Regions from separate parts of the Niveibacterium sp. genome, predicted to be linked through region 1. Evidence: predicted binding sites of a transcription regulator. Region 1 holds the regulator's gene; each other region holds the start of a gene.
What was found. The regulator sigma-54, encoded in region 1, starts transcription at its own class of promoters, with help from an activator protein. The targets are predictions, from matches to a motif close to TGGCACGCTTNCTGCTNA.
Positions count from the first base shown of each region.

Region 1 (5,374 bases):
AAGCGTCCTGCGGCTCGAACGCGAAGCGGTGCTTGTAGAGGTAGTAGCCCTTCTCGATCGCGAATTGCAGCGATACGGTATGTGCGTCCTGCGCCTGTGCGGTAACGCTGAACGCCTTTTCGGGTTCAAGCAGGTCCGGGGCCGCCAGCGCGGTTGTCGTGAAGCTGCAGAGCAACAGCGAAATCAGGAACTTCATCGGTTTGTGTCTAGAGCCCGTCGGGCAAATGTTCGTCAGGTTCGGTCGCGTCGGCCACCCACTGCAGGTAGGCCGCCGCACCACGATTTGCTTCCACTGCGAGGATTTCCGGCACCTCGTAGGGGTGTTCCGCCAGCAGTGCCGCTTCAAGCGCGGCGTAACGGGAGGCGGTGGTCTTGATCATCAGCGGCACTTCGTTGGTCTGCTCGATGGCACCCTGCCAGCGATAGACCGAGCGAATCGGCGCAAGGATGTTGACGCACGCCGCGAGCCGACGTTCCACCAGACTGTGCGCGGCGCGCTCGGCGCTTGCTGCGTCGGGGAAGTTGCACATCACGATCAGCACTGGCTCGGCCATCGCCGTCTCCTGCCATATCCGGCCCTGAATTCTAGCGGCGCTTGAGCGGTAATCCTTGGCGCCAAACAAAAACCCCGCCATCGGGCGGGGTTTTCATTGAGGCGATCGAACTTAGCCCTTGAGGCATTCGCTCATGAACTTCTTGCGCTCATCGCCCTTCTTGCCGGTCGCCTTCTCGTTGCAGATCTTCATCTTGTCCTGTTGCGAGCCGGCGGGTTTGGCCTCGGTTTTGGCGTCCGCCGCGGGTGCGTCGGCCGCCGCAGGTTTTGCGCTGAGGCATTCGCTCATGAACTTCTTGCGCTCGTCACCCTTCTTGCCTGCCGCCTTCTCATTGCAGACCTTCATCTTGTCCTGCTGCGCAGTCGGCGCTTTCGCGTCGGCTTCGGCGGCTGCGGCCGGCTTTGCGCTGAGGCAGTCACTCATGAACTTCTTGCGTTCGTCGCCCTTCATGCCGGTCGCCTTTTCGTTGCAGACCTTCATCTTTTCCTGCTGCGCAGTCGGCTTCTTGGCTTCGTCTGCGGCATGGGCGGGGAACAACGCGAACTGCGCGGCCAGTGCTGCAGCCAGGATCACGAGCTTCTTCATGCAAGGCCTCCGGAGAGAGATTTTGGGCGAGATGTTGGCCGCGGATCACGCGGCCGCGGTGAAGACGGTCGGCTTACAGGTCTTCTTCGTCGAGATCCAGCGCCGAGCGCTGGCGATCAACGAATTCCTGCATCGAGTCTATGCCACGTAACTGAAGAATGGTATTTCGCACCGCCGCTTCCAGCAACACTGCAAGGTTGCGGCCGGCCGCGACAGGCAAGGTAACGCGCCGCGTCGGCACCCCCACGATGTCCTGCATGTCGTCTTCCAGTGGCAGGCGGGGCATCTGTGGGCTCTCGCCGCGGATCTGACGGTGCAGATGCACGACCAGCTTGAGCTTCATCTTCCGACGGCAGGCCGTCTCGCCGAAGATCGTGCGGATGTTGAGGATGCCGAGGCCGCGGACTTCGAGGAAGTCCTTCAGCATCGGCGGGCAGCGCCCTTCGAGCACGCCAGGCGCAATGCGCGAAACCTCGACCACATCGTCGGCCACCAGGCCGTGGCCGCGCGAGATCAGTTCCAGCGCCAGTTCGGATTTGCCTGCGCCCGAATCGCCAGTGATCAGCACGCCGAGCCCGAGTACGTCCATGAACACGCCATGCAGCGATGTCTTTTCGGCGAGGTTGCGCGCGAGGTAGGTGCGCAGCGAATCGATCACCCGCGCCGTTTCGGCCGAGGTCGTGAACATCGCAACGCGTGCGCTTTCGAATGCACTCTGGATCAGTGGCGGCACTTCACAGCCATCCGCCACGATCATCGCCGGCGGATGCGCCAGCAAGATGCTTTCAAGCTGATGCTGCACCTTGTCGCGTGCCTGGCGGCGAATCCAGCCCAGTTCCGCTTCGCCCATCACCTGGATGCGGTTGGGGTGGATGATGTTGAGGTGGCCGACCAGTTCGGCCGGCCACACCTTCTCGTTCGGGACCTGCACCTCGACATCGAGCGGGCCGGCGAGGTGGCTCAGGCCGAGCCGATCGCGGTTGTCCTCGTAGATGCGGGCGACGCTAGTTCGCCGCATTCGGGTTCCAGTTCACGAACAGGGTGTGTGCCTCGGATGTATCGCTGGCCAGCGTCAGGGCATCGCGGAAGCTGCGGTCGGAGAACATCTGCGCCAGTTCCGACAGGAGGCGCAGGTGATGTTCGGTGGCGCTTTCGGGCACCAGCAGCACGAACATCAGGTTCACCGGCTTGCCGTCCGGCGCCTCGAAGGGCACCGGTTGGGCGAGGCGGATGAAGGCGCCGACGGCGTCGCGCAGGCCCTTGATGCGGCCGTGCGGGATCGCAATACCTTGACCGAGCCCGGTAGAGCCGAGCTTCTCGCGTGTGAATAGCGCGTCGTAGACAGCGCTGCGCGCGAGTCCCTGATGGTTTTCGAAGAGCAGGCCTGCCTGTTCGAAAACGCGCTTCTTGCTGCTCGCGTCAAGGTCGACGAGCACATTGGACGGCGGCAGCAGCGGGGCGATGAGATTCATGCTTGGGGGTTCAGAAATGCACTGCGCGCCCGAAGGCGCGCAGATCCGGGGTCAGCTCATGTTCGGCGCGGGGGCTTTCCGCAAGCTTACGCGCCGGGATTCACTAGAGCGACCGTGATTACGATTCTGCAGACTGGCGCTTGTGCGCCTCGTGGCCGTGATCGTAGGACTTTTCCTTGTGCTTGAGAACCTGCCTGTCCAGTTTGTCCGTCATGGCGTCGATTGCGGCATACAGATCTTCCTCGATGCTCTCGACGAAAATGTCCTTGCCGCGTACATGTACCGTCACTTCCGCCTTTTGCTTCAGCTTATCCACCGACAGGATCACGTTCACGCTGGTGACATGATCGAAGTGGCGAATCACGCGATCCAGTTTCGACGTTACGTAGTCGCGAAGGGCGGCGGTAACTTCGAGATGGTGTCCGGTGATGTTCAGGTTCATGATTTATCCTCTCAGATCATCTTGCGCTGGCTGACCGGCGGGATGTTGAGCGACTCGCGGTACTTTGCGATGGTACGTCGCGCAACGACTATCCCCTGCTGGCCGAGAAGCTCGGCAATCCGCGCATCGGAAAGCGGTTTTTTGCGATCCTCTGCCGCGACCAGCTGGCGAATCAGCGCACGAATCGCCGTAGCTGAACACGCGCCGCCAGAATCCGTGGCGACGTGGCTGCCGAAAAAATACTTCAGTTCAAGGATACCTCTTGGCGTGGCCATGTACTTCTGTGTGGTCACCCGCGAGATCGTCGATTCATGCAGATCAAGCTGCTCTGCGATTTCGCGCAGCGTCAGCGGGCGCATTGCCACGTCCCCATAATCGAAGAACTGCCGCTGGCGGTCAACGATTGCCTGGGAGACCCGCAGGATCGTGTCAAAGCGTTGCTGTACGTTCTTGATCATCCAGCGCGCCTCCTGCAACTGCCCGGCCAGTGATCCGGCCGAGCCACGGTGCTGCTGCAGGATGCCGGCGTAGAGCTGGTTGATCCGCAGCTTGGGCATTGCGTCCGGGTTCAGTGTCGCACTCCAGTGGCCGCGTACCTTGCGCACGATCACATCCGGGATCACATAACGCGTCTCGATTGCGGCAAACCGTGCACCGGGGCGTGGATCGAGGCTGCAGACGAGCTGATGCGCTTCGCGCAGGGTCTCGTCGCTGCAACCCAGATGCCGCTTCAGGCGCACGAAGTCCCGCGCGGCAAGCAGCTCCAAATGCTGTTCGACGATCACCATCGCCGCATCGCGCGCTGTGCTCTCGGGTAGCAAACGCAACTGAAGCTTCAGGCATTCGCCCGGCGAACGGGCGCCGATACCGGTGGGGTCAAGGTTCTGCAGATGCGCCAACGCGATCTGCAACTCGTCGACGTCGACTTCGAATTCGGGTGGCAGCAGTTCGAGCAGTTCTTCGAGCGGCTGGGTGAGGTAGCCATCGTCGTCGAGCGCTTCGATCATGAAGCGCAGCAGCGCGCGATCGCGGTCCGACAGCGGCATCAGGGCGACTTGTTCATCCAGGTGGTCGCGCAGGCTGGTCTGCGCCGCGCGGAATTCCTGGAAGTCCGTCTCGTCGTCCTCGTCGCGACTACCGCTGCCACTGCCGCCGCCTTCGCCGGACCACTCGGTGGGGCCGTCGTCGTAGCTGCCGGCATCGTCAAAGCTCGGTTCGCTCGGTTCGGGTGAGGTCTCCGCTGCCTCCGCGGCGACATCGTTGGCGGTGTCGGTGCGTTCGTCGCCGCTCGGGGTGGTGGCGGACTGGCCCCAGGATTCCGGGTCCGATTCCGCGTCTTCGCGTTCGAGCAACGGGTTCTCGAGCAGCATGCGCTCGATTTCGCTGTTGAGCTCCAGGGTCGATAGCTGCAGCAGCTTGATCGACTGTTGCAGCTGCGGGGTCAGCGCGAGCTGCTGGGAGATACGGAGCTGGAGCGAGGGCTTCATCGTAGGGGTTGCGCGATCAGAGTCGGAAATGTTCGCCGAGGTAGACCTCGCGAACCTTGTCGTTCTGGACGATTTCGTCAGGGCGGCCGCTGGCGAGCACCACCCCTTCGGTGATGATGTAGGCGCGATCGCAGATACCCAGCGTCTCGCGCACGTTGTGGTCGGTGATCAGCACGCCGATGTTGCGATCCTTCAGGAAGCGGATGATCTTCTGGATGTCGATCACGGCGATCGGGTCGACGCCGGCAAAGGGCTCGTCGAGCAGGATCACCTGCGGGTTGGTGGCCAGCGCGCGTGCGATTTCAACGCGGCGGCGCTCGCCCCCCGACAGCGACATCGCGGTGGCGTCGCGCAGGTGCGTGATGCCCAGTTCGCCCAGCAGCTGGTCGAGCCGGGCCGTGAGCTGATCCTTTGGCAGCTTCTGCAGTTCGAGCACCGCGAGGATGTTCTCGGCGACCGTCAATTTGCGGAAGACCGAGTTTTCCTGCGGCAGGTAGGACAAGCCCAGATGCGCCCGCTTGTGGATCGGCAGGTGGGTGATCTCCTTGTCGTCAAGGATGATATTGCCGCCATCGGCGCGGACCAGGCCGACGATCATGTAGAAGCAGGTCGTCTTGCCGGCACCGTTGGGGCCGAGCAGGCCGACGACCTCACCGCTGCCGACTTCGAAGCCAACATCGCGCACGACGGTGCGCGCCTTGTAGCGCTTGGATAGACCGCCTACCTTAAGCAGACTCATCGAACGGCTCTTTCAACACTTTTCTCACGACCTCCGCGGAGAATCCGCGGGCGGTCAGAAAGCGCGCCTGGCGCGCCCATTCCTTTGCATCGCCC
Region 1 is NZ_JAYRDJ010000006.1:33,029-38,402, reverse strand. It holds gene ACE3P0_RS06455 (protein-disulfide reductase DsbD) at 1-196, opposite strand, end outside; gene cutA (divalent-cation tolerance protein CutA) at 207-554, opposite strand; gene ACE3P0_RS06445 (PsiF family protein) at 666-1,139, opposite strand; gene hprK (HPr(Ser) kinase/phosphatase) at 1,213-2,157, opposite strand; gene ptsN (PTS IIA-like nitrogen regulatory protein PtsN) at 2,144-2,611, opposite strand; gene hpf (ribosome hibernation-promoting factor, HPF/YfiA family) at 2,730-3,053, opposite strand; gene ACE3P0_RS06425 (RNA polymerase factor sigma-54) at 3,065-4,540, opposite strand; gene lptB (LPS export ABC transporter ATP-binding protein) at 4,557-5,279, opposite strand; gene recX (recombination regulator RecX) at 5,266-5,374, opposite strand, start outside.

Region 2 (5,374 bases), on a different contig from region 1:
ACTTCAAACCGGCCGGCGCGGGTGTAGGCCTCGCCACCGTCCGAGGTTTGCACCGCAAACCAGCCTTTGCCGTTGATCGCTGCATCGAGCGCGCGACCGGTGGACTGCAGCGCGCCGGGTGTGAAGTCGTTCGCCACACTGGCATCAACAACAAATGCGCGCGACGGCAAGGCTTGTGTCTGCACCGGCACCGCCCGCAGGCGGTGCAGCTCCGAGCGGAAACCGTCGGTGGTGGCGTTGGAGAGGTTGTGTCCAACCGATGCCTGTTGCAGCAGAGTGCTCTTGGCGCCGGTCATCGCTGTATAAATCGCACGGTCCATTTGTGGTTTCCGTTTCCGTTGGCTTGACTGCTTTGGCTACGTGCGGGTCACAACCCCTCCTCAGCCGACCCTTACCGCAGGTTGACCAGGGTTTGCAGGATCTGGTCCTGCGTCTTGATCGACTGCGAATTCGCCTGATAGCTGCGCTGCTGGGTAATCAGATCGACCAGCGCAGCAGTGATATCCACGTTGGACTCTTCAACAGCACCCGCCTGCACCAACCCGAGACTGCCCGAACCCGGGCTGCCGACCAGCGGCTGGCCGGATTCCGGCGACTCGCCCCACAGGTTCTGACCGAGCGACAGCAGGCCGTTCGGGTTGGCAAAGCTCGCCAGTACCGTCTGGCCGAGGATCTTCGATTGGCCGTTGCTGTAGCGGCCCTGCAAGGTGCCGTCCTGCGCGATCGTCACGCCCGACAAGCGACCCGATGCATAACCGTCCTGCACTTGACGGTTAATACCAAACGCACTGCCGTACTGGGTCGTACCCGTGAAATCCAGGTCAAACGAGATAGGAGAGACGGCGCCAAACGATGCAGCAATCGTAGCCGTCATCGCAATCGGCATGGCCGTCGTCAGCGTGCCAGAGGAGTCGAAGGCCAGCGGTGTCGGCCCTGTTGTAACCGCGCCGTCAACCGAGGTGTGCATGTCCCAGGTGCCGCCGCCGCTCTTCACGAAGTACATCGTGTAGATGTGCGAATTGCCGAGGGAGTCAAAGATAGACACCGAGGTCGACGAGTTGTACGACAGCGGATCGGGTAGCGGCGCTGCGGCCGTGCTGGTGAAGGGCACCGTCGGCACCGTCTGACGGGAATCAAGATTGATCCCCATCTTCACCGACTCGGTCTGCTTCGGTTGAAGATCCGCAGTGTTCAGGTAAATGTCGGTCGGCGTCGCCGGCAGGATCACGCCAAGGGAGTTTGCGGGATAGCCTTGCAAACGATAGCCCGCGGAATTAACGATGTATCCGTTCTTGTCGATCTCAAACTGTCCGTTGCGAGTATAGGAGATCGTTCCTCCCGGCTGCTGCACTCGGAAGAAGCCGTTGCCGTTGATCGCCAGGTCGAGCGGGTTGCCAGTCGGGGTGATGTTGCCCTGGTTGAACAGCTGCGCCACGGCGCCGACGTTCACACCGATACCGACCTGCACACCGGCAGCCGCGCCGTTGAGCGCCGCGGCGTACACGTCGTTGAATTTGGTCTGCGCGCTCTTGAAGCCGATCGTGCTGGTGTTGGCGACGTTGTTGCTGATGACGTCGATCGCCTTGGATGCGCCGTTAAGCCCGCTGAGGCCTTGCTGGAATGCCATGGTCCTTCTCCTCGCCCGCTCAGGACAGAATCCGCTTGATGTCCGACATCGAGAACATGCCAAGACGGCCTACTTCAATGTCCACACCCTTCGCACCGCGCACGATGCTGCTGACCGTGCCGAGTTGCAGCGCGGTGGCGTCGACGTTCTTGTCGCCCTGCACCGCACTGACCTTGATCGTGTAATTGCCGGCGGCTGCATCGGCGCCGGCGCTGGTCTTGCCATCCCAGGTGAACACATGGGAGCCTGCTTCGAGATCGCCCAGATCGAGGTTGGCCACCTCGGACCCGTTCGAGTCGATGATCGAAACCTTGACCTTGTCGGCCGCTGAAGCGAGCTCCACGCCACCCAGCGCCTGACCCTGATAGAGCTGAAGACCCTTGCCGTCGACCAGCACACCCCGGCCCACCATCGCGGCCGCCTGCATCGTCTCGTTGGTCTGGAAGGTGCCCAGCATCGATTCGAGCGTGCTGTTCACTTTCTTCAGACCATCCACCGTGCTGATTTGCGCGAGCTGCGACGTCATCTGCGAGTTGTCCAGCGGATTCATCGGGTCCTGATTCTTCAGCTGCGTGGTCAGCATGGTCAGGAAGCGATCCTGCGACACCGCGTCGGTACTGGTGCTGCTCTTCTTGCTCGTGCCGTTGAGGGCATTGAGCAGATCCAAGCTGACGACGCCGGCGCCAGTATTCGTGTTGTTCGAGATAAACATCGTTGAGCTCCTGCTTAGCCCTGACCGATTTGCAGCGTGCGCTGCATCAGGGTCTTGGCGGTATTCATCACTTCAGCGTTGGTCTGATATGAACGGGAGGCCGACAGCATGTTGACCATTTCCTCGACGACATCCACGTTCGGCATCTGCACATAGCCTTCGGCGCTCGCAGCGGGATTCTTCGGGTCGTACACCATCCTGCCAGGCGCGGCGGACTCGACCATCTGCTTCACATGGACGCCCATCGCGCCGCTGCCGCCCATCGGCGTTGCCTCAAAGATCACCTGCTTGGCGCGATAGGGCTGTCCATCGGCCTTCACGATGCTTTCGGCGTTGGCCAGATTGCTCGCGACCGCATTGAGGCGCACCGACTGCGCACTGAGTGCCGACCCCGCCACGTTGAAAACATTAAGCATGCTCATGATGGCCGCCCGCGCTTACTGGTTCTGGATCGCTTGCTGCATCGAGCGCAGCAGGCCGTTGATGAAGGTCAGGCTCGCCTCGTACTGCACCGCATTCTCGGCAAACGCGGAACGCTCGACGTCCATATCCACCGTGTTGCCATCGACCGCCGACTGCTCCTCCTGACGGTATTTGACGAACGGCGCGAGCGGCGCCTTGACACCCCCCTCGATATGCCGCTGAGCCGTTGTCGTCAGCGCAAGCGGCTTGACCTTGCCATCCAGTGCGCCCATGAGCGCCTCCTTGAAATCAATGTCCCGCGCCTTGTAGTGCGGGGTATCGGCGTTTGCGATGTTGGCCGCGAGCAACTCCTGGCGATAAGCCCGCGCATTCAGCGCGGCTTGCTGGAACCCGAGGTGACGGTCTAGAGCGGTCATGGTCATCGCAAATCTCCTGGTGGCCCGGTCTGCAGTAAGCGGTCCGAATCACTCGCCTACCTCTTTGCAGCTTCCGTGCCAGCATTCTCAGGGCTAGCACCATGCGGCCTTGCGCCGAAAAGACCGGGATTCAGGCGGCAATTCGTGCGCGAGCGGCCAGCACTGCCGGCAAGCCTTGCCGCCGGCACGGCAAACGCCGACCGTGTGACAATCGCGCCATGCGAGCCAAGTCAGTCCAACGCTTCCTGATCGCCACGCTGCTGCTGTTCGCCCTGCCGAGCAGCCCGGCCGCACCAGAGAACGACGCCCGACAGGCGCTGCGCGAGGCAGTCACGCAGTTCCTTCTTGCCGACGCGTCGCGCGGCAACCAAGTCGCCACGGTTGAAATTGCCGATACCGCAATCCCCCGCAACGCCAAGCGCTGCAGCGCACTGCAGCCCTTTCTGCCAAGCGGCCAGCGCGCCTGGGGGCATACCACGGTGGGCGTTCGCTGCCCGCAACCCGCCTGGACACTGTTCATCCCGGCACGCGTCAGGGTTGAAGACGACTACCTGATCGCCGCCCGACCGCTGGCCGCCGGCGAAGTACTGAACACGCAGGATTGGGAAGTACGCCGCGGTGACATCGCCGCGCTGCCGCCAGGCACCCTGACGCGCCCCGAGCAGGCCGCCGGTCGCATACTGCGGCAAGCCGTACCGGGTGGCACCGCCTTGCGCAGCAACCAGCTTCTGGTGGTACAGGCCGTGGAACGCGGGCAGCGCGTCCAGGTCATATCGCAAGGACCCGGCTTTCAGGTTGCGAACGAAGGGGTCGCACTGACTGCCGCCGCCGATGGCCAGCCGGTCCAGGTGCGGCTCGAATCCGGCCGCGTGCTGCAGGGCATCGCCCGCACCGGAGGCCGCGTCGAGGTGGGGCAGTAGAGAAAAACCGGCCCTGCGGAATGATGAAAAATGCTTAAAGTTCCGCGAGATAGCGCCGTTAAACCTGACAACAAGCCGAAGAAGACCTTGCTGACGGTGCGAATGCCACGCCGCAAGGTCATCGAACAGGCGAAAACAGGAGCGACATCATGAAGATCGAAGGTTCGTACAAGTCCGTCGGCAACGCCGGCGACGTAAAGGCTCGAGGTACGCGCGAGAGCGCGGCCAAGCCCGGCGCTGAAGCGGGTTCCAAGGTTGACGTATCGCCCTTGGCTTCGCGCCTGCAGCAAATGGAAGCAACCCTGTCGGGAGTGCCCGAAGTGGATGCGGCCAAGGTCGGCGAACTCAAGCAAGCCATCTCGGACGGACGTTTCCGCGTCAATCCGGAAAAAGTGGCCGACGGCTTGATCGAGAGCGTCCGCCAGATGCTGCAAGCCCAGCCTCGCCAGGCTTGATTTCGCGCACGCCAAGGCTGCTTAGCGCTTGAACCCGACTGCCCTGCTCCAAGCACAGTTTTCCGCTCTGCTGGCCGAAGTCTCGGGCCAGCTGGAGCGGTTCGTTCGTCTACTTGAGGACGAACACGAACTGTTGATTACCGGCCAGATCGAGGCCTTGCTGAGCCTGGCGGAAGACAAGACCGCCGCGGTACGCCAGTTGCAGCAGGCGGAAAACGCCCGCGCGCTACTGCTCAGCCGTTCCGGTATCGATGCACGAGCGGGCAAGATCGCAGAATTCATCGCGCAGCTACCCGAGCAGACGCAGCGTGCATGGCGCCACTACCTTGATCTGGCCGCACGCGCGCAGCAGCTCAACCTGCGCAACGGCGAGTTCATCCGGGATCAGCTGCGGGCCAATCAACAAGCGATGAGCGTGCTGCTCGCGAGCACCGGCCCCAGTCTTTACGACGCCGACGGCGTGACATCAAGCCGCCCGGGCGGCCGACTTTTCGGTCGCGCCTGAGCGGCACTTCGGCATCAGCGCCCAAGCCGAATCACCCCCGCCACCACATCACTCCGGCAGTGTGGCCCCGAGCGCGGCTCCCCCAGGATTGGGTGTCACCGGCCCGACCGCGGGCGCTTCAGCGCTCGGCGGCAACATCGACTCGACATGGATGCTGACCCGGCGATTGCGTTGCCGGCCTTCAGCCGTGCTGTTGTCGGCAATCGGCCGCTGATCAGCGTAACCCGCCACCGTCAGCCGGCGCGCATCGACACCGGTGTCAATGAACAAGCGCACCACCGAACTCGCACGCACTGACGACAGTTCCCAGTTCGAT
Region 2 is NZ_JAYRDJ010000007.1:98,585-103,958, reverse strand. It holds gene flgF (flagellar basal-body rod protein FlgF) at 1-320, opposite strand, end outside; gene flgE (flagellar hook protein FlgE) at 392-1,627, opposite strand; gene ACE3P0_RS07345 (flagellar hook assembly protein FlgD) at 1,647-2,339, opposite strand; gene flgC (flagellar basal body rod protein FlgC) at 2,354-2,761, opposite strand; gene flgB (flagellar basal body rod protein FlgB) at 2,777-3,184, opposite strand; gene flgA (flagellar basal body P-ring formation chaperone FlgA) at 3,397-4,098, shown strand; gene flgM (flagellar biosynthesis anti-sigma factor FlgM) at 4,248-4,553, shown strand; gene ACE3P0_RS07320 (flagella synthesis protein FlgN) at 4,582-5,058, shown strand; gene motD (flagellar motor protein MotD) at 5,107-5,374, opposite strand, start outside.
Region 2: flgB (flagellar basal body rod protein FlgB) is a predicted target of sigma-54. The motif match lies at 3,242-3,259, and genes of this name have one in related genera.

Region 3 (5,374 bases), on a different contig from region 1:
AAGCTGGTGCCCTCGGTGCTGCTGAGGCGTTCGTTGAGCATCGTCACGATCGCCTGCGTGATCGCCAGGTTGCCGGCCGTCATCAACACCATCACCCGCTCGCCGGGGCGCTCGAAGACGTTGAGTTTGCGGAAGGAGTTGATGTGATCAACGCCGGCATTGGTGCGCGAGTCGGAAAGGCACACGATGCCAGCGTCGAGGAGCATGCCGACGCAGTAGGTCATGGAGAAAGGCTTGGTCGCGGAAAGGCGGAATTGTCGCCGCCCTTGCGGGGCGGAGCCAGCGCTACTTCACGGCAGCCTTGGGGGCCGCCGTGAAGCGAAGATCAGCCGGGCGGTGCGCCGCGTTCGGCCGGTGTCAGTTGCCAGGGCTCGGGGGCAAAGCGGCCAGCTTCGGCCTGTAACGCATACGGCGTGTCTTCGAGCGGCTTGGTCCACAGCGCGAGCATTGCGGCGGGCGGCGTCGCGGGCATCTCGGGCTTTGGCTGATTCGGGCGCGAACGGGTCATGGCAGGCCTCCTCAGGTGGTGACGGGAACCAGGAAATCTTCGGAGATGCGCTGGCCGAGATCGAGGATGCGTTCCAGCGCACTGTCGAGGTAGGGATGCAGGCCGTCGCGCATCAGCTCTTCGATGCGGCCGAAGCGCAGGCTCGCCTCGAACTCGCCAGCGCGGCGCTGCGTCTCGGCCGAGCGGCCGTTGGCCACCGCCTGCAGCAGGCCATACACCTCGCGCATGCAGTACGCGAGCGAGCGTGGCATGTCGGGGCGCAGCAGCAGCAACTCCGCCACGCGGCTCGGCGTGATCTGATCGCGGTAGACGCGGCGGTAGATTTCGAAGGCCGACACCGAGTGCAGCAGCGCGCTCCACTGGTAGTAATCGACCGCGGCATCGTTCGGGGTGTGGGCGCCGCGCAGCAGGTGGTACTTCACGTCGAGGATGCGCAGCGTGTTGTCGGCGCGTTCGATGAAGGTGCCCAGGCGCGTGAAGTGGAAGGCTTCGTCGCGCAGCATGGTGCCGACGGTAACGCCGCGCGACAGGTGCGAGCGGTACTTGACCCAGTCGAAGAACTCGGTCGGCCCCGTCTCGGCAAGGCGCGAAGGCGCGAAGTCGTTGACCTTGAGCCAGGTCGCGTTGATCGCCTCCCACAGCTCGGAGGTGAGCGTGCCGCGCACGGTGTGTGCGTTCTCGCGCGCCGCGCGCAGGCAGGAGACGATGCTCGACGGGTTGTCGCGGTCGAACATCAGGAAATGCATCACCGTGTCGGTGTCCATCGCGTCGTGCTGTGCGCGGTAGGCGCCCAGCATGCCCATGATGTCGAGGGTGGCGGTCCATTGCCGCTCGATCTCGCCGGCGCTCTGCGGCAGCAGCGACATGCGGTGATGCACATCGAGGATGCGCGCGAGGTTCTCGGCGCGCTCCATGTAGCGCGACATCCAGTAAACGTGGTCTGCGGTACGGGACAACATGTTTTCAGGCCTCCAGTACCCAGGTGTCCTTGGTGCCCCCGCCCTGCGAGGAATTCACCACCAGCGAGCCCGCCTTCAGCGCGACGCGCGTGAGGCCACCGGGTACGAAACGGACCTCGCTGCCCGAGAGCACAAAGGGCCGCAGATCGATGTGGCGCGGCGCGATGCCGGATTCGACGAAGGTCGGGCAGGTGGACAGCGCGAGCGTCGGCTGCGCGATGTACTTCTCCGGCGCAGCGATGATGCGCTGGCGGAAGGCTTCGATCTCGGCCTTGGTCGAGGCGGGGCCGACCAGCATGCCGTAGCCGCCGGCACCGTGCACTTCCTTCACCACCAGTTCGGCCAGGTGATCGAGCGTGTAGGCCAGATCCTCGGGCTTTCTCAACATGTAGGTCGGTACGTTGTTGAGCAGCGGCTTTTCGCCGAGGTAGAAGCGCACCATGTCCGGCACGTAGGGGTAGATCGACTTGTCGTCGGCAACACCGGTGCCGATGGCGTTCGCCAGCGTGACCTTGCCCGCGCGGTAGGCCGCGAAGAGGCCCGGCACGCCGAGCATCGAATCCTTGCGGAAGGCTTGCGGGTCGAGGAAGTCGTCGTCGATGCGGCGGTAGATCACGTCCACCTTGCGGCGACCGCGGGTGGTGCTCATGAACACGCCTTCGTGCGTAACGAAGAGATCGCGCCCTTCGACCAGTTCGATGCCCATTTGCTGCGCGAGGAAGGCGTGCTCGAAGTAGGCGCTGTTGTAGCTGCCGGGGGTCAGCAAGACCACGGTCGGGTCCGACACGCCATTCGGCGCGACGGTGCGCAGCGTATCGAGCAGCAGGTCCGGGTAGTGGTCCACCGGCGCGATGCGGTGGGTGGCGAAGAGGTCGGGGAACAGCCGCATCATCATGCGGCGGTCCTCGATCATGTAGGACACGCCGGAAGGCACGCGCAGGTTGTCTTCCAGCACGTAGAACTCGCCGGCGCCGGCGCGCACGATATCGACGCCGGAGATATGCGAGTAGATGCCGCCCGCGACGTCCACACCCTTCATCTCGGGCCGGTACTGCGCGTTCTGCAGCACCTGCTCGTAGGGAATCACGCCCGCCTTGAGGATTTCCTGGTCGTGGTAGATGTCGTGCAGGAAGGCGTTGAGCGTGCGGATCCGCTGCGACAGGCCGGCGGAAAGCTGCTGCCATTCGGCAGCCGGAATGATGCGGGGTATCAGGTCGAACGGAATCAAGCGCTCGGTGCCCGCCGCTTCGCCATATACGGCGAAGGTGATGCCGGCGCGCCGGAACAGCGCATCCGCCTGTACCCGCTTGCGCTCGATGCGTGAAGGCTCGGTCGCCTCCAGCCAGCGCTCGAAGGCTTCGTAATGCGGCCGTGTTTCGCCGGCCGCGCCGTTCATCTCATCGAAGAACGCCCCGTTTGCTCCCATGCTCGCCTCCGCGTACGGCTCGCTGCGTTGCGAGCCGGCAACAGGGGCTTTGCGAGAACCGTGCCACCCGGAAAACCCCGGTCTTTCGAGCCTGCCGCGGCACCGCATGCACGGTTGCGGCGCGTGATCGTGCTGGTTTCGTGCGGCGGCGCACCAAATCGGCGCATGGCTGGCACGCGCCCCGTCCTGGTGCGCACAGTTCAATCCAGCGTTTTGCGGAAGCGCTTGAGACCGATCGCCAGCACGATCGTGATGAACAGCAACAGCGGCCACAGGTGCGGCCAGACTTCGACGAAGCCGTTGCCTTTGAGCATCACCCCACGCGCCAGCCGCAGGAAGTGCGTCAGCGGCAGTGCCTCACCGATGAACTGCGCCCAAGCCGGCATGCCGCGGAAGGGGAACATGAAGCCCGAGAGCAGCATCGAGGGCAGGAAGAAGAAGAAGGTCATCTGCATCGCCTGCATCTGGTTGCGCGCCACGCTGGAGATCGTGATGCCCACGACCAGGTTGGCGGCAATGAAGACCAGCACGCCGAACAGCAGCAGCGACATCCCGCCAACGAAGGGCACCTTGAACAGCAGGCGCGCGGCGAGCAGGATCAGCACCACCTGCACGAAACCGATCAGGATGAAGGGCAGGACCTTGCCGACCATCACTTCCACCGGCCGCACCGGCGTGGCGAGCAGGTTCTCCATCGTGCCGCGCTCGACTTCGCGCGTCAGCGCGAGCCCGGTCATCATGATCATCGTCATCGTCAGGATCACGCCCATCAGACCGGGGACGACGTTCCACGCGGTAAGCCCGTCCGGGTTGTAGCGGCGCTGCACCACCACATCGAAGGGCGCTGGCGCGGCGAGGTGCGCGGCGAGCGGCCCGCTCAGATCGCGTGCAAGCGCGGCAGGCGCAAGCTGGTTGAGCGCGGCGATGGCGTTGCCGGTGGCGGTGGGGTCGGTGGCGTCGGCATCGAGCAGGATCTGCGCGCGCTCGCCACGGATCAGCTTGCGCGAGAAGTCGGCCGGAATCACCAGCGCGAACTGTGCGCTGCCCTCGGCGAGCATATGGTCGGCGTCGGCCTGCGTGGCACTGGTGCTGACGATATCGAAATAGTCCGACACGGTCAGCGCGGCGCTCAGGCTGCGTGCAAACGCGCTCTGCTCCTCGGCCACCACGACCGTCGGCAGGTGTTTGGGATCGCCGTTGATCGCAAAGCCGAACAACATGAGCTGGATGATCGGAATGCCGACCATCATCGCGAAGGTCAGGCGGTCGCGGCGGAGCTGGATGAACTCCTTGCGCATCACGGTGATGAGGCGTGCGAAGGAGAGGCCCCGCAGCAGCGCGAACATGTCAGTGCCCCGCCTGGAAGTTGTCGCGCGTCTGGCCCATCAGATGGATGAACACATCTTCCAGCTGCGGCGCCGCGGCCGACCACTCGAACGTCGGCGCCGCGCGCCACGGCGCGATCGCGGCGGCCAGCGCGGCCGCATCGCTACCGCTGACATGCAGGGTGTTGCCGAAGCGCGTGAGCATGTCGACACCCGGCGCACCACGCAACTGCGCCGCCAGTGCCGACACCTCGTTGCCGCGCACATGCCAGGTCGAAAAGCCGCTGCGCTCCACCAGCTGTGCCGGCGTGCCGAGCGCCAGCAACTGGCCGTAGGCGATGTAGCCCAGGCGGTGGCAACGCTCGGCTTCGTCCATGTAGTGCGTTGAGACCAGTACGGTGATGCCTTCGGCGGCGAGCGCGTGGATCTCTTCCCAGAAATCGCGCCGCGCCTTGGGGTCGACGCCGGCGGTGGGCTCGTCGAGTAGCAACAGCTTCGGCTCATGCAGCATGCAGGCAGCCAGCGCCATGCGCTGCTTCCAGCCACCGGAGAGCCCGCCGGCGAGCTGGTTGGCGCGCCCCGCCAGGCCGAGCCGCTCGATCGCGGCGTCGACGCGCTGGCGGCGGCGGTCCATCTGGTAGACGCCGGCGACGAAGTCGAGGTTCTCGCGGATCGTCAGGTCTTCGTAGAGCCCGAAGCGCTGCGTCATGTAGCCGACTTCGCGCTTGATCGCGGTGGCGTCGCGCAGGATGTCATACCCCAGCGTGTGGCCACTGCCTGCGTCCGGCGTCAGCAGTCCGCACATCATGCGGATCGACGTGGTCTTGCCGCTGCCGTTGGGGCCGAGAAAGCCGAACACCTCGCCACGGCGCACCCGCATCGAGAGTTGGTCGACCACCGTCTTTTCGCCGAAGCGCTTGGTGAGTCCGACGACATCCACCGCACGCTGTTCGGGCGGTATGTCGAGCGGTGCGATCAGATTGTTCACCGGCCCGCCTCGGGCAACACGTCGACCGGCAGCCCCGGCGCCAACACCACTGCACGCTCCGGCTGCGCCTCGGCCTTGAAGACCAGCTTGGCGCGGTTGTCCTTCGAGTAGATCACCGGCGGCGTGTATTCAGCGCTGCTGGCGACCCAGGTGACGCGCGCGGTGAAG
Region 3 is NZ_JAYRDJ010000018.1:6,301-11,674, forward strand. It holds gene ACE3P0_RS12745 (peptidase) at 1-224, opposite strand, end outside; gene ACE3P0_RS12750 (hypothetical protein) at 326-508, opposite strand; gene ACE3P0_RS12755 (alpha-E domain-containing protein) at 520-1,467, opposite strand; gene ACE3P0_RS12760 (circularly permuted type 2 ATP-grasp protein) at 1,472-2,893, opposite strand; gene ACE3P0_RS12765 (ABC transporter permease) at 3,094-4,239, opposite strand; gene ACE3P0_RS12770 (ABC transporter ATP-binding protein) at 4,241-5,206, opposite strand; gene ACE3P0_RS12775 (HlyD family secretion protein) at 5,203-5,374, opposite strand, start outside.
Region 3: ACE3P0_RS12760 (circularly permuted type 2 ATP-grasp protein) is a predicted target of sigma-54. The motif match lies at 2,942-2,959, and genes of this name have one in related genera.

Region 4 (5,374 bases), on a different contig from region 1:
AGGCGGGCCCGGCGGCGCAGGTGGCATGCCGCCCCCGCCGCCGAAGGACGACGCCGGCTTCACGAAAGACCAGCTGAGCAGTCAGCTCGAGGAAATCGGCAGCAGCGACAGCAAGCGCTCTGAATTGCTGAACAAGATCGTCAGCAACTTCGACAAGGCGGACACCGATGGCGACGGCAAGGTCAGCTTCAAGGAAGCGATGGCCTACGACAAGTCGACGCAGACCAGCGACAGCAGCAGCACCGACACCCGCAGCACGAACGCGCAGGCCAACGGTGAAGCGCAGTTGATGGCGAAGATCCTGCAACTGGCGCACGCCTACGGCAATTTCGGCAGCGAGCAGAACAGCGCCGCCGTCGCCAGCCTGCTGTCGACGCAGGCCTGATGCGCGGCAAACGCCGGGGTGCCGCAGCGCCCCGGTGGTTCAGCGCAGCAGCGAGATCGCGATGATCCCCATGCCGACGCCGATCATCGCATCGAGCACCCGCCACGAGGCCGGCTTGGCGAACAACGGTGCCAGCCAGCGCGCGCCATAGCCGAGCAGCATGAACCAGCTGACCGACGCGGCAATGCAGCCGAGCCAGAAGCCGACCCGGTCCAGCCCATGCTCGCGCCCGCCGATCGAACCAATCAGCACGATCGTGTCGAGATAGGCATGCGGGTTCAGGTAGGTGAAGCCGAGCACCAGCACGATTGCCTGCTTCAGCGGCATAGTCGGCGCGTCGGTCGGCGTCAGCGCGTGCGCGCTGAAGGCCGAGCGCAGTGAGCGCAGGCCGTACCACAACAGGAAGGCCGCACCGCCCCAGGTCGCCACTTCCACCGCAACGGGGAAGTGCTCGATCACCTTGCCCATGCCGGTCACGCCGAGCCCGATCAGGAAGGCATCGGACAGCGCACAGACCAGGATCGTCGGCAGCACATGCTGTCGCGTAAGGCCCATCTTCAGTACATGCGCGTTCTGCGCGCCGATCGCCATGATGAGGCCGGCGGTGACGAGGAAACCTTGAAGGATGACGTGGGTGTTCATGCTGCACCTGATCGCTCTGCTTGTTATCGAGGCCCGTCGATACGCCCGCAGCCGCGCGAGGCAGCAAGGAGAGGCGGCAACGCTGCGACCGGCACCGGGTCGGTGTGCGGACGTATCGACTGCGTGGGCACTCGCGGAACCTTTGTCGGACCGCGATACAAAGGATAGCGGCCAAAGCAGCATCGAATTAGCGATCTGAAATTTACAGATCAACCATTAGCAACGTTAATACTCAGAATCGGCCGTCTTTAGGCCCGCCTTGCGCCGTCGCTCAGCGCGGCGACGCGCGAGTTCCGGCACATCAGGTGTTCCGCCCTGGAACAGCCTGTGTTTCAAAACTGGACACTCGTAGCACCTGCCACCCTCAACGCTTAGCTCACGCCGGTTTGCTTGAGAAGCCCGCACGGCTTGGGTTTTCGGGCGATCCGGCAACGCCGCCACGAAGCCTGGCACGGGCACTGCAGAAGGGATCTCCGAGGCGAAGCAATCGCCCGCACACCTACAACAGGAGGAGACAGACCATGAGCTACGCCCTTCCCGGCCAGGCCGGCGCGCCCGTCGCGTTCAAGCAGCGTTACGACAACTTCATCGGTGGCAAGTGGGTGCCGCCGGTGCGTGGCGAGTACTTCGACAACATCACGCCGATCACCGGCAAGCCCTTCTGCCAGGCCGCGCGCTCGACCGAGGAGGACGTCAACCTCGCGCTGGACGCCGCGCACGCCGCCGCCGAAAAGTGGGGCCGCACCTCGCCGGCCGAGCGCTCGAACATCCTGCTGAAGATCGCCGAACGCATCGAGGCCAACCTCGAGCGCCTTGCCTACGCCGAGACGGTCGACAACGGCAAGGCGATCCGCGAAACGCTGAACGCCGACATCCCGCTCGCGGTCGATCACTTCCGCTACTTCGCCGGCGTGCTGCGCGCGCAGGAAGGCTCGATCAGCGAGATCGACGAGAACACCATCGCCTACCACTTCCATGAGCCGCTGGGCGTGGTCGGCCAGATCATCCCGTGGAACTTCCCGATCCTGATGGCGGCGTGGAAGATCGCGCCGGCGCTGGGGGCCGGCAACTGCGTGGTGTTGAAGCCGGCCGAATCGACGCCGGTGAGCATCCTGGTGCTGGTGGAATTGATCGCCGACCTGCTGCCGCCCGGCGTGCTCAACGTCGTCAACGGCTACGGCAAGGAAGCCGGCATGCCACTCGCAACGAGCAAGCGCATCGCGAAGATCGCCTTCACCGGCAGCACCGCCACCGGCAAGCTGATTGCCCAGGCCGCCGCCGGCAACCTGATCCCGGCGACGCTGGAGCTGGGCGGCAAGTCGCCCAACATCTTCTTCGCCGACGTCGCGGCTAAGGACGACGACTTCCTCGACAAGGCGATCGAGGGCCTCGTGCTGTTCGCCTTCAACCAGGGCGAGGTGTGCACCTGCCCCTCGCGCGCGCTGATCCACGAATCAATGTACGACGAGTTCATGGACCGCGTGCTGGCACGGGTGCGTGCAATCAAGCAGGGCAACCCGCTCGATGCAGCGACCATGATGGGCGCGCAGGCCTCGCAGATGCAGATGGACAAGATCCAGAGCTACCTCGCGCTCGGCAAGCAGGAAGGGGCGAGCTGCCTGATCGGCGGCGACCGCGCGCAGCTTGGCGGCGAGCTGGCAGAGGGCTACTACATCCAGCCGACGATGTTCCGCGGCCACAACAAGATGCGCATCTTCCAGGAGGAGATCTTCGGCCCGGTCGTCGCCGTGACCACCTTCAAGGACGAAGCCGAGGCGCTCGCGATCGCCAACGACACGGTCTACGGACTCGGCGCCGGCGTGTGGACGCGCGATGCCAACACCGCCTACCGCATGGGCCGCGGCATCAAGGCCGGCCGCGTGTGGACCAACTGCTACCACGCCTACCCGGCGCACGCGACCTTCGGCGGCTACAAGGAATCAGGCATCGGGCGCGAAACGCACAAGATGATGCTGGACCACTACCAGCAGACGAAGAACCTGCTCGTGAGCTACTCCCCCAAGGCCCTGGGCTTCTTCTGAGAATCCGCCGCTCGGCTGCTGCGCACGGCGATCTCGGGACTGCGGTGCTCGCCGTACCACTTGTACGGCTGCGCTCCTCCTCCCGACCTCGCCGCGCTCGCGACGCCGATCGACGGACTCTCGCTGGAAGAGCCGCGGCTGTTGCGCGGCGAAAACTCGAATCGGGATGCTCCATCCCTCCCTTGTGGGGCGACTTGTCGCCCCTCTTTTTTTCTGCAGCCATCGATCCGCGTGGCGAGTTCGGCCGCCAGCCCGAAGGCGGCCGCGGCAGTGCGGACGCGGGCTCGTAAGCTGCGCGAAGGTTTGAGCGACCATGCTGCCTGCCCCAGATCCGCCACGAGGTGATGCCATGCCCCTGCCTGCCACGCTCGATGCTCACCGCCAGCGCATCGCGCAGGCGCGCGAAATGGCCTTCGTGCAGGGCGAGCCGCCAGAAACGCTGGTTGGCGAGGAAGTGCTCGCCTCGTGGCAGCGCAGCAGCGCGGCCGGCCTGTCGCCCAACCTGCCGAAACCGCCCGCACTGGTTGCACAGCCGCGCCTGCGTGAAGCGCATGAACGCAACGGCCAGCTGATCGCGCTGGCGCAGCCGGTGATCGACACCGTCGCGCGGCAGATCCGCGACAGCGCTTCAACACTGATCCTCGCCGACGCCAACGGGCTGATCCTGCGCTCGCTCGGCGACGCCGATTTCCTCTCGCGCGCCGAGCGCGTCGCGCTGTGCCCCGGCGCGGACTGGAGCGAAGCGCAGCGCGGCACCAACGCGATCGGCACCGTACTCGCCACCTCACGCGCGCTGGAGATTGTCGGCGGCGAACACTTCCTCGCGCACAACACGCAACTCACCTGCAGTGCAGCCCCGCTGTTCGACCCCACCGGCCGGCTCGTCGGTGTGTTCGACATCTCCGGCGACTACCGCGCCTACCAGCCCCACACGCTGGGGCTCGCGCGCATGGCGGCGCAGTGGATCGAGCAGCGCCTGTTCGAAGCGGATTTCTCGCGCCATCTGCTTCTCGCCTTCCATCCGGAGGTCGACTACGTCGGCGTGCTCGGCGAAGGCGTCATCGCGATCCGCGAAGACGGTGCGGTGCTCGGCGCCAACCCGGCCGCACTCGCGATACTCGGCTTGCGCCGGCGCGCGCTGGACGGTCTCGGCTTTGCACAACTGTTCGAGCAACCGCTCGCCCGGCTGCTCGATAGCGCCCGCCGTCACCCCGCCGCACTGCACGAACTCGATGCCCGCGGCGGCTTGCGGGTTTACGCAAGGCTGCGTGGCGAGCTGCCAACGCCGACCACCGCTGCGGCTCGGCCTCGTGCCGCCCCGCTGCCGCGCCGCCATGCGCCGGATCTCGACGAACTTGCCGCTGGCGACGCGACGATGGCCGCGCTGGTCGCCCGCGCACGCAAGGTGCTGGCGCACGACATTCCGATCCTGATTCAGGGTGAATCCGGCGCCGGCAAGGAGATGCTCGCCCGCGCGCTGCACGAAGCCGGGCCACGCAGCGGCGCCCCTTTCGTCGCGCTGAATTGTGCGGCAATCCCGGAATTGCTGATCGAATCCGAGCTGTTCGGCTACGAGCCCGGCGCCTTCACCGGCGCGCGGCGCGAAGGCGCAACCGGCCGCATCCAGCAAGCCAACGGCGGCACGCTGTTCCTCGACGAGATCGGCGACATGCCGCTGGCGCTGCAGGCGCGCCTGCTGCGGGTGCTGCAGGAACGCTGCGTGAGCCCGCTGGGCGGCGACCGCACGATCGCGGTGGACCTGCGCCTGATCTGCGCCACGCACCGGCGGCTGCGCGACGAAGTGGCGGCCGGCGGCTTCCGCGAAGACCTGTACTACCGCATCAACGGCCTCGCGCTGCAACTGCCGGCGCTGCGCGAGCGCAGCGACTTGCCGCAACTGGTGACGCGCCTGTTGCGTGATGTATCGGGTGGCCTCGCAATCGGTGTTCAAGACGAAGTACTGCGCGCCTTCGCCGCTTATGCGTGGCCCGGCAACCTGCGCCAGTTGCACAACGCGCTGCGCGTGGCGGTGGCGCTGCTCGACGAGGGCGAAACCACCGTCGGCTTCGAACATCTGCCCGACGATCTACGCGAGGACATCGCCCGTCCACCGACGCTTACCGCGGTAAGCGCTACACCCGATGCGCTGGCCGAGATCGAACGTGAAGCCGTGCGCCGCGCACTCGCCGACGCCGGCGGCAATGTGTCGGCCGCCGCGCGCCGGCTCGGCATCAGCCGCACCACGCTGTACCGCAAGCTCCACTGAGCGCCAGCCGTGAATTAGCCAGGCCGATCCGATTGCGCC
Region 4 is NZ_JAYRDJ010000003.1:162,626-167,999, reverse strand. It holds gene ACE3P0_RS04505 (EF-hand domain-containing protein) at 1-385, shown strand, start outside; gene ACE3P0_RS04500 (LysE/ArgO family amino acid transporter) at 425-1,027, opposite strand; gene adh (aldehyde dehydrogenase) at 1,549-3,069, shown strand; gene ACE3P0_RS04490 (sigma-54-dependent Fis family transcriptional regulator) at 3,419-5,335, shown strand.
Region 4: adh (aldehyde dehydrogenase) is a predicted target of sigma-54. The motif match lies at 1,475-1,492, and genes of this name have one in related genera.